2 regions of the Streptomyces sp. NPDC058664 genome follow, and region 1 is predicted to be linked to the other one. Evidence: riboswitches for the same ligand, from Rfam matches in the RefSeq annotation. Region 1 holds a riboswitch; the other holds the start of a gene.
The links. Region 1 has a riboswitch for glycine ahead of gcvT (glycine cleavage system aminomethyltransferase GcvT). Riboswitches for the same ligand answer to the same signal wherever they lie in the genome.

Region 2: linked by a shared signal. The riboswitch ahead of gcvP (aminomethyl-transferring glycine dehydrogenase) and the one ahead of gcvT (glycine cleavage system aminomethyltransferase GcvT) in region 1 are both predicted to bind glycine.

The regions. Positions count from the first base shown of each region.
Region 1 is NZ_JBHXRW010000071.1:24,599-30,102, reverse strand. It holds gene ACFWUY_RS35770 (enhanced serine sensitivity protein SseB C-terminal domain-containing protein) at 1-502, opposite strand, end outside; gene ACFWUY_RS35765 (enhanced serine sensitivity protein SseB) at 595-1,335, opposite strand; gene ACFWUY_RS35760 (AAA family ATPase) at 1,460-2,122, opposite strand; glycine riboswitch at 2,274-2,373, shown strand; gene gcvT (glycine cleavage system aminomethyltransferase GcvT) at 2,547-3,662, shown strand; gene gcvH (glycine cleavage system protein GcvH) at 3,740-4,117, shown strand; gene glyA (serine hydroxymethyltransferase) at 4,149-5,417, shown strand.
Region 2 is NZ_JBHXRW010000101.1:1,320-6,823, reverse strand. It holds gene ACFWUY_RS38825 (bifunctional nuclease family protein) at 1-395, shown strand, start outside; gene ACFWUY_RS38820 (MerR family transcriptional regulator) at 587-1,231, shown strand; gene ACFWUY_RS38815 (DNA polymerase IV) at 1,393-2,784, shown strand; gene ACFWUY_RS38810 (PRC-barrel domain-containing protein) at 2,977-3,342, opposite strand; glycine riboswitch at 3,463-3,562, shown strand; gene gcvP (aminomethyl-transferring glycine dehydrogenase) at 3,740-5,504, shown strand, end outside.

The DNA.
Region 1 (5,504 bases):
CGCGGCGCAGCGCCCGGACGACGGGGGTGCGGTGCGCGTTCTGCGTGAGCAGGGCGTAGAACTGGGGGATCTCCAGGGTGGGCTCGGTGACCCGCAGCGGCCCGGCGGGCATCCGGTCGAGGCCGGTGGCGATCCGGCGCAGGTCGGCCCAGGGGATGCCGACACCGCCGCCGGGGGCGTGCGGATTCAGCCAGACGCCCCAGCGGTCGGGGTAGAGGGCGCGGGCGATCTCGCGGCCCGTGGCGAGCTCGTGGGCGCGGTTCCAGCCGGAGGCGGCGAGTTCCTGGGCGGAGGTGACGCAGGGCGCGTAGCCGAAGCCGTCGACCTCCATGTTCCCGTACTGGGCGTCGGACGCGCCCGGCGTGCCGTGCCAGAGCAGCATCCAGAGCTCGCCGTCGGCGAGGGCGTGCAGGAGCTGCTCGTACGCGTCGTAGCGTCCGGGTGCCACCTGGCGCAGCATGTGCTCGACCGTTCCGGCCGCAGCGGTGCCTGACGCGCTCACCCTGGGTCCCACCCCTCTTCCGTTCACCACGATCGTCCGGCTGCCGGTGTTCGTCCGGCTGCCGATTCAGTTCAGCTTAGACAGGCCGTCCGTCACCCGGCGGCACGCCGGTAGAAGGGGCGCACCCGCTCCAGCATCCAGTCGCCGACCGGATCCTGCGCCATGTCGAGCAGGATGAGGTTGACCGGCCACGCGACCTCGACCCGGCCCAGGGCGCGGCCGAGGGCGTCCAGGGGCGCGTTGCGGTCGACACCGTCCCAGGCGGCGAGCTGGACGCCGATGAAGAGGGCGGGTTCGGTGCCCTCGACGCTGGCGAGGGCACGGCGGGCGGTGGTGACGACGCCGGCGGCCTCGAACTCGGCGGACGCGGCGGCGAGGAAGTCGACGGGGTCGTCCTGCCAGTCGGGCTCGAAGAGGCGGACCCGGCCGCCGCTGGCGGGGCCGTCGAGCGGGGTGCGGCCGACGCGGCAGAGCTCGGCGACGGCGGGCGGGGGCAGCGGCACGCCGACGGTTCCGCCGGGGTTCACCGCGATGCCGAGCTGCGGGGGCAGGCCGCGGGCGAAGTCACGGGCGGGCGCGACGGCGAAGGACATGTGGCTGCCGACGCAGGCGAGGAACTGCTGCTCGGAGCTGAAGACGGGGACGTAGGCCGCACCCTCGATCTCCATGGTGGGGAGGTCGAGGTCGGTGCTGTCGGGCCCGCCGCCGTTCGGCAGGGGGACCCAGATCGGGCTGCGTCCGAGCACCTCGACCAACCGGCCTCCGGCCGCCGGGTCGCCCAGTGAGGCGACAAGGACCTCTTCGAGCTCGTTGCCCGGCCACGTCACGTCCACGGTCGCGTTTCCCCTTCTCGCACGGCCTGCCGCACCGGCCGCCCCGGCAGCACCCTAACGCCGCCTCCGCGCCGTCGTGGCCAAAAGGGTACGGAACGAAGGACCGCGGGCCCCGGGGTGTCCGTCAGGCGGTCTCCCGGAAGCCGATCTTCCGCAGGGCGTTCGCCGCGTCCCGGTCGAGCAGGGTGGCGGAGGCGCAGCCGTGCGGGAGGCGACCGGACTCGGCGGCCTCGACGAGCCGGCCGACGGCTCGCCGGTGCCGGGCGAAGGCGTAGGCGGACACGCCCCGGCCGCGGGCGCGCTGCCCCTCGCGGGCGGTGTCCGGGGGGACGTCGAGGAGTACCAGGTGCAGGGACCGGCCGCGGCGGCGGGCCTCGCGGGCGAGCCAGCCGCGCACCCACGACTGGGTGCCGCAGTCGTGCACGACCACTCCGGCGCCGGAGCGCAGGGCGCGGCGCAGCCCCGCGTAGTGCGCGAGCCGGACCAGGGGGCGGTAGACGGCGTACGGCAGGAGGCGGGGCATGCGGGCCTCCCAGCGCTCGCGGGCGTCCTGGGAGTCGATGCCGGCGCCCTCGGCGGCGCGCTTGATGAGGGTCGACTTGCCGCTGCCGGGGAGTCCGGAGACGACCACGAGGTCGCCGGCCGCGAAGGTGAGGGCGCGGGGGCCGCGGCCGCCGCGCTCGCGCAGGTCGCGCAGGAGCCGGCCGCGGCCGCGGGTCCTGGCGCGGGCCCGTTGGGACGGTATGTCCGTACTCGACGCGCATGCGCCGCTGTGCTGGATCCTCATCGCTTCTCCCCCTGCCGGGCCCTGGGAGACCCTTGCCCACAAAGTGTAAAGAAACGGTAATGGGACACAAGCGATATGCCCCGCCGAGCTCGCGTGCAATGATGTGCCCGCCAGGCGCGCACAGTCGCCACACAATCGCATACCGGCCGCTCGAATCCGCGCGGGAGAGTTCCGGACCGCACCGCGTGTCCGGACGCCGAAGGAGCAAGACCCTCCCTTGAATCTCTCAGGCCCCGTACCGCGCGGATGAGGCAGATCTGAAAAGCGGGACACCCTGCCGTGTCCCCACCCAAGGTGCAAGCCGATCTCTCGGAGACGAGATGCTCTCGGTGAACCTCTCAGGTTCCATGACAGATGGGGAGGACGTCCTCGCCGTCATGTGTTTCGTCACCGATCACGCCCTTGGGACCCGGGAGCCACCCTCATGAGCACTGCCCCCCGTCTGACCGCCCTCGATGCCTCGCATCGTTCGCTGGGCGCGACCATGACCGACTTCGCCGGCTGGGACATGCCGCTCCGGTACGGCAGCGAGCGCGACGAGCACGTCGCCGTCCGCACCAAGGCGGGTCTCTTCGACCTCTCCCACATGGGCGAGATCACGGTGACGGGTCCGCAGGCCGTCGACCTGCTCGACTTCGCCCTCGTCGGCAACATCTCCACGGTGGGCAACGGCCGCGCCCGCTACACGATGATCTGCCAGGAGGACGGCGGCATCCTCGACGACCTGATCGTGTACCGCCTCGGCGAGACCGAGTACATGGTGGTCGCCAACGCCTCCAACGCCCAGATCGTCCTGGACGCCCTCGTGGCCCGCTCCGAGGGATTCGACGCCGAGGTCCGCGACGACCGCGACGCGTACGCCCTGATCGCCGTCCAGGGCCCGGAGTCCCCCGGCATCCTGAAGTCGATCACCGACGCCGACCTGGACGGCCTGAAGTACTACGCCGGCCTGCCCGGCACGGTCGCGGGCGTGCCCGCGCTGATCGCCCGTACCGGCTACACCGGCGAGGACGGCTTCGAGCTGTTCCTGAAGCCCGAGCACGCCGAGGGCGTGTGGAAGGCGCTCACCGAGGCGGGCGAGGGCGTCGGCCTGATCCCCTGCGGCCTGTCCTGCCGTGACACGCTCCGCCTGGAGGCGGGCATGCCGCTGTACGGCCACGAGCTGACCACCGCCCTCACCCCCTTCGACGCCGGCCTGGGCCGCGTCGTGAAGTTCGAGAAGCCGGGCGACTTCGTCGGCCGCAAGGCCCTGGAGGCCGCCGCCGAGCGCGCCGAGACCGCCCCGCCGCGCAAGCTCGTCGGCCTGGTCGCCGAGGGCCGCCGGGTCCCCCGCGCGGGCATGTCCGTCGTCAAGGACGGCGTGGTGATCGGCGCGGTCACCTCCGGCGCCCCGTCCCCGACCCTCGGGAAGCCGGTCGCGATGGCCTACGTGGACGCGACGCACGCCACGCCCGGCACCCAGGGTGTAGGTGTGGACATCCGCGGCACCCACGAGCCCTACGAGGTCGTCGCGCTGCCGTTCTACAAGCGCCAGAAGTGACGCAGTCGTCTCACTCCTCGTCTCGCCCCGCGAGACCGACGTTCATCAGTACTCCCCCGATCCAGGAGAATCAGGTCATGAGCAACCCCCAGCAGCTGCGCTACACCAAGGAGCACGAGTGGCTGACGGCCGTCGAGGACGGCGTCGCGACGGTCGGCATCACGGAGTTCGCGGCCAACGCGCTCGGTGACGTCGTCTACGCCCAGCTCCCGGCGGTCGGCGACACCATCACCGCGGGCGAGTCCTGCGGCGAGCTGGAGTCGACCAAGTCCGTCAGCGACCTGTACGCGCCGGTGACCGGTGAGGTCGTCGAGGCCAACCAGGACGTGGTGGACGACCCGTCGCTGGTGAACACGGCTCCGTTCGAGGGTGGCTGGCTGTTCAAGGTACGTGTCGCGGGCGAGCCGGACGACCTGCTCTCCGCCGACGAGTACACCGCGTTCTCCGCCGGCTGAGACCGGGCCCGAGACCCCTAGGGATCGATTCATGTCGCTTCTGAACACCCCCCTCCACGAGCTGGACCCGGACGTCGCCGCCGCCGTCGACGCCGAGCTCCGCCGTCAGCAGTCCACCCTCGAGATGATCGCCTCGGAGAACTTCGCTCCGGTCGCGGTCATGGAGGCGCAGGGCTCCGTCCTCACCAACAAGTACGCCGAGGGCTACCCGGGCCGCCGCTACTACGGCGGCTGCGAGCACGTCGACGTGGCCGAGCAGATCGCGATCGACCGGATCAAGGACCTGTTCGGCGCCGAGTACGCCAACGTCCAGCCGCACTCCGGCGCCTCCGCGAACCAGGCCGCCCTCTTCGCGATCGCCCAGCCGGGCGACACGATCCTGGGTCTGGACCTGGCGCACGGCGGTCACCTCACCCACGGCATGCGCCTGAACTTCTCGGGCAAGCAGTTCAACGTGGTCGCGTACCACGTGGACGAGGCCGGTCTGGTCGACATGGCCGAGGTCGAGCGCCTCGCCAAGGAGCACCGCCCGAAGGTGATCATCGCGGGCTGGTCCGCCTACCCGCGCCAGCTGGACTTCGCCGAGTTCCGCCGGATCGCCGACGAGGTCGAGGCCAAGCTGTGGGTCGACATGGCCCACTTCGCGGGCCTGGTCGCCGCCGGTCTGCACCCGAACCCGGTCGAGTACGCGGACGTGGTGACCTCCACCACGCACAAGACGCTCGGCGGCCCCCGCGGCGGCATCATCCTGGCGAAGAAGGAGTTCGCGAAGAAGCTGAACTCCTCGGTCTTCCCCGGTTTCCAGGGCGGCCCGCTGGAGCACGTGATCGCGGCCAAGGCCGTCTCCTTCAAGGTCGCGGCCTCGGAGGAGTTCAAGGAGCGCCAGCAGCGCACCCTGGACGGCGCCCGCATCATCGCCGAGCGCCTGGTCCGGGACGACGTCACCGCCCACGGTGTCTCGGTCCTGTCCGGCGGCACGGACGTCCACCTGCTCCTCGTCGACCTGCGCGACAGCGAGCTGGACGGCCAGCAGGCCGAGGACCGTCTCCACGAGGTCGGCATCACGGTCAACCGGAACGCCGTTCCGAACGACCCGCGCCCGCCGATGGTCACCTCGGGTCTGCGGATCGGCACGCCGGCGCTCGCGACCCGCGGCTTCCAGGCCGAGGACTTCACCGAGGTCGGCGACATCATCGCGGAGACCCTGAAGCCCGGCTTCGACGCCGACAAGGCCGCATCGCTGAAGGCCCGGGTGACGGCGCTCGCCGACAAGCACCCGCTGTACCCCGGCCTGAAGTAATTTCGTACGATTTAGTTCCGGTTTCGTTCGTACGATACATCCGGGGCACCGCGCACACTGGACAGTGAGCACGGTGCCCCACCCCAT
Region 2 (5,504 bases), on a different contig from region 1:
GCGATCGGTACCTCCCCATCTGGATCGGACCGGGGGAGGCGACCGCGATCGCCTTCGCCCAGCAGGGGATGGCCCCGCCGCGGCCGCTGACGCACGACCTGTTCAAGGACGTGCTGGAGGCCCTGGGACAGGAACTCACCGAAGTCCGCATCACGGATCTGCGTGACGGGGTCTTCTACGCCGAACTGGTCTTCGCCAGTGGCGTCGAGGTGAGTGCGCGGCCGTCGGACGCGATAGCACTGGCCCTCCGGACCGGAACGCCGATCTTCGGCAGTGACGGTGTGCTGGACGACGCCGGTATCGCGATTCCGGACGAGCAGGAGGACGAGGTGGAGAAGTTCCGCGAGTTCCTCGACCAGATCTCACCGGAGGATTTCGGGACCAACAGCCAGTGACACGGAGCGACGCGGCCGAGGGCCGTTCGCGGGGTGCCGTCAGAGCATTCGAGTAGCCTTTCCCCGGGAGAGACACGGGAAACCACCCTCAGGGTGATTATCACTCGGCGTGCCGAGTGTGGCGATCGTTGACGCACCCCGAGTGACTGCCTACCTTCGTGTGGGCAGGTCAAGGACGGAGGGTCGGCGTGATGAGCAGCGCGGACGGTACGGCAGGGAGCTCGCTCGGACGCGTGTCCGGAGAGAGCGGTCCGTATCCGCTTCACGGCAGTGTGGGCGACTTCGGTACGGAAGCCGGTGCGGGCACCGGGGCGGGCGGCACGGGGCCGGACGAAACGGGCGAGGTCGTCGGCTATCGAGGCCCGACGGCCTGCGCGGCGGCCGGGATCACCTACCGCCAATTGGACTACTGGGCGCGTACGGGGCTCGTGGAGCCGAGCGTACGGCCCGCCTACGGGTCGGGGACGCAGCGGCTCTACAGCTTCCGCGACGTCGTCGTGCTGAAGATCGTCAAGCGTTTCCTCGACACCGGGGTGGCCCTCCAGAACATCCGGGCCGCCGTGCAGCACCTGCGCGCGCGGGGCTTCCGGGACCTGGAACGGATGACGCTCATGAGCGACGGGGCCACGGTGTACGAGTGCTCCTCGCCCGACGAGGTCGTCAGCCTGCTCCAGGGCGGACAGGGCGTCTTCGGCATCGCCGTGGGCGTGGTCTGGCGGGACGTCGAGGCGGCGCTCTCGCAGCTGCACGGGGAGCGGGTCGACACGGGCGCGACGCTCGTGGGGCACAACCCGGGGGACGAGCTGGCGAGACGGCGACGGGACAGGGCGGTCTGAGGGCCCGGCTCCTCGGTGCCTGTCCCGAACCGGTAACCCGGACCGAAGGCCTGGGCCGTGACGGTCCGGGCGGGTGCCGGGCCGTCGTGGTTGCCGGTGGTGCCGACGGGCCGTGCGGTGGTGCGGCGTCGTTGTCAGTGGCGTAAGGCAGCATCGGAACCGTGAGAGCCGCGCCGACGATCCTGCATCTCGACATGGATGCGTTCTTCGCCGCCGCCGAGCAGGCGGCGAAGCCCAGCCTGCGCGGAAAGCCCGTGGTGGTCGGCGGTCTCGGACCGCGCGGCGTGGTCGCCACCGCCTCGTACGAGGCGCGCAGGTTCGGAGTGCACTCGGCCATGCCCATGGGCCAGGCGCGACGGCTCGCGCCGAACGCGGCCTACCTCGTCCCCCGCTTCGCCTTCTACCGGTCGATCAGCGAGCAGGTCATGGAGCTGCTCGGACGGCTCTCGCCGCTGGTGGAGCCGCTCAGCCTCGACGAGGCCTTCGTCGACCTGGAGGCCGGGGGGATCGCCGACGACAGCGCGAGCGCCCGGGCCGCCGGGGAGCGGCTGCGGGTCGACATCCTGGCGACGACGGGACTGACGGGGTCCGTGGGGCTCGCGGGGTCCAAGATGATCGCGAAGATCGCCTCCGAGCAGGCCAAGCCCGACGGGCTCGCCCTGATCGAACCAGGAACCGAACGGGAGCTGCTCGGGCCCCGGTCGGTGCGGATCCTGCCCGGCGTCGGTCCGGCGACCGGTGAGCACCTGCGGCGGGCCGGCATGACCACGGTCCTCGACCTCGCGGAGGCGGGCGAGGACGAGCTCGTACGGCTCCTCGGGCGGGCGCACGGGGCCTCGCTGTACCGGATGGCCCAGGGGTACGACGATCGGCCCGTGGTGGCCGAGCGGGACGCCAAGTCGGTGTCGGTCGAGGACACCTTCGACGTGGACCTGCACGACCGCGTGCGGATCAGGACCGAGGTGGAGCGGCTCGCGGAGCGGTGCGTGGGGCGGCTGCGGGCCTCGGGGCACTCGGGGCGGACCATCGTGCTGAAGGTGCGGCGGTACGACTTCTCGACCCTGACCCGGTCGGAGACGCTTCGGGGCCCGACGGACGACCCGGGCGTGGTGCGGGAGGCGGCGGGGCGGCTGCTCGACGCGGTGGACACGACGGGGGGCGTGCGGCTGCTGGGCGTCGGGGTGAGCGGGCTCGCGGACTACACGCAGGAGGACCTGTTCGCACAGGCGGAGGCGGCGACGGCCGAGGCGGCCGAGACGGCGGCGGGGGGGCCGGCCGGCGGCGAGGGGGAGGTCGCCGTGGCCGCGGCCGAGACCTCCGTCGCGCCCGGGCCCGCGGCCGAGGAGCTCGTGGAGCGGCAGTGGGCGCCGGGGCATGACGTACGGCACGCCGTGTACGGGGCGGGGTGGGTGCAGGGGAGCGGGGTCGGGCGGGTCACGGTGCGGTTCGAGGAGCCGTGGTCGAAGCCGGGGAGGGTGCGGACGTTCCCGGTGGGCGATCCGGAGCTCGTACCGGGGGAGGCGTTGCCGTTGGTGCGGCGGGGGCGCGAGTGACGTGTGGTGGCCCGGCCTTCCGGCCGGGCCTGGGTCCCCCGTACTACCCGTGCGAGTCGCTGGGCAGCGGTGCCGGTCTTCCCATGGGGGAGTCGCGCCGTCGGCGGCTGCCGGGCGCGGAGGGGGTGCCGGCTTCGCGGGCCGGTCCTGTGGGGCGGCCCGGGGGTTCGTTCGCGGTGGGGCGGGTGCCGGTCATTGGCCTGCCAGGCGGCCGAAGTCCGTGTCCGGGGTGTCCGTGGGGGGCGGGGGGAGTGCCAGGCTGTAGTGGCGGTAGAGCTGGAGTTCCTGTTCGGGGGAGAGATGGCGGCCCACGCCGAAGTCGGGGGCGTCCTTGATGAGGGCCCGCTCGTACGGGATGTGGAGTCCGTCGTCGAGCAGCTCGCTCGGGTCCAGGGGAACGAAGGCGTCCCGGCTGAAGAGGCCGGTGCGGACGGCTGCCCACTCCGGGACGCCGGTCGCGTCGTCCAGGTACACCTCGTCCACGGTTCCGATCTTGTGTCCGTTACGGTCGAACGCCTTGCGGCCGATCAGGCTGCGCGGATCGATATCGGTCTGCACGGTCCCTCCAACTGGTCGCGGCTGCTCTGCCCCTCTACCCCCTACGAAAGTGCACAACTGGGATGTCGGCCACTTGAGCGATGGGAGCCGCAACCTCGCTGGTAGGCTGGCTGTGGCTGTCGACCCCGTGCGGGAGAGTCCCCCGGAGAAACCTTCCGGTGGGCGCCGAAGGAGCAAATCCTCCCCGGAATCTCTCAGGCCCCTGTACCGCGCGGACGAGGTCACTCTGGAAAGCAGAGCGGTGTCCGACGGCATGCGCTCTCACCGACGGTGAAAGTCGGCGTGCCGCGAGGCGTGCCGGTGAAACTCTCAGGTTGAGATGACAGAGGGGGAGGCCGTCCGGGTACCCGCGCCGTGGTGCCCCTCGCAGGTCGTGACGACCAGGAGGCCTCCGTACATGACCGCCAACCGCATTCCGCTCTCCGAACTCGAACAGGGCATCCCGTTCGAGCAGCGGCACATCGGGCCCGACGCCGAGGCGCGCGCCAAGATGCTCGCCCAGGTCGGCTACGGCTCGCTCGACGAGCTCACGGCCGCCGCGGTGCCGGACGTCATCAAGAACACCGAGGCGCTGGACCTGCCGGCCGCGCGCACGGAGGCCGAGGTCCTCGCCGAGCTGCGTACGCTCGCCGACCGCAACCAGGTCCTCGCCCCCATGATCGGCCTCGGCTACTACGGGACCTTCACGCCGCCCGTCATTCTCCGGAACGTCATGGAGAACCCCGCCTGGTACACCGCGTACACCCCGTACCAGCCGGAGATCTCCCAGGGCCGCCTCGAGGCCCTGCTGAACTTCCAGACCGTCGTCGCCGAGCTGACCGGGCTGCCCACCTCCGGCGCCTCCCTGCTCGACGAGGGCACCGCCGCCGCCGAGGCGATGTCGCTGTCCCGCCGGGTCGGCAAGGTCAAGAACGGTGTCTTCCTCGTCGACGCCGACGCGCTGCCGCAGACGATCGCCGTCATCGAGACCCGTGCCGAGCCGACCGGCGTCGAGGTCGTCGTCGCCGACCTGAGCGAGGGCATCCCCGCCGAGGTCGCCGAGCGCGGTGTCTTCGGTGTGCTGATCCAGTACCCCGGTGCCTCCGGCGCCGTCCGCGACATCAAGCCGCTGATCGACGCCGCCCACGAGCTCGGCGCGATCGTCACCGTCGCCGCCGACCTGCTCGCGCTGACCCTGCTCACCTCGCCGGGCGCGCTGGGTGCGGACATCGCCGTCGGTACGACGCAGCGCTTCGGTGTCCCGATGGGCTTCGGCGGTCCGCACGCCGGCTACATGGCCGTCCAGGACAAGCACGCCCGCTCCCTGCCCGGTCGTCTCGTCGGCGTCTCCGTCGACGCCGACGGCAACCGCGCCTACCGTCTCGCCCTGCAGACCCGCGAGCAGCACATCCGCCGCGAGAAGGCCACCAGCAACATCTGCACGGCTCAGGTGCTGCTCGCCGTCATGGCCGGCATGTACGCCGTCTACCACGGCCCCGAGGGCCTCAAGGGCATCGCGCGCCGCACCCACCGGTACGCCGCGATCCTCGCCGCCGGCCTGACGGCCGGGGGCGTGGAGCTCACCCAGGGCGCCTTCTTCGACACCCTCACCGCCCGTGTGCCCGGCAAGGCCGACGCCGTCGTGGCCGCCGCCCGCGAGGCCGGCGTCAACCTTTACCGCGTCGACGCCGACCACGTGTCCATGTCGTGCGACGAGACCACCGGGCGCGCCCAGCTCACCGCCGTGTGGGGCGCCTTCGGGGTCGACGGCGACATCGAGGACCTGGACGCGGTCGTCGAGGACGCGCTCCCCGCCGCGCTGCTGCGCTCCGACGCGTACCTGACCCACCCGGTCTTCCACGCGCACCGCTCCGAGACCTCGATGCTGCGCTACCTGCGCAAGCTCGCGGACCGCGACTACGCGCTCGACCGCGGCATGATCCCGCTCGGCTCCTGCACGATGAAGCTGAACGCGACGACCGAGATGGAGGCGGTGACCTGGCCCGAGTTCGGTCAGATGCACCCCTTCGCCCCGGTCGAGCAGGCGCAGGGCTACCTCACGCTCATCACCGAGCTGGAGGAGCGCCTCTCCGAGGTCACCGGCTACGACAAGGTGTCGATCCAGCCGAACGCCGGTTCGCAGGGCGAGCTGGCCGGTCTGCTCGCCGTCCGCGCCTACCACC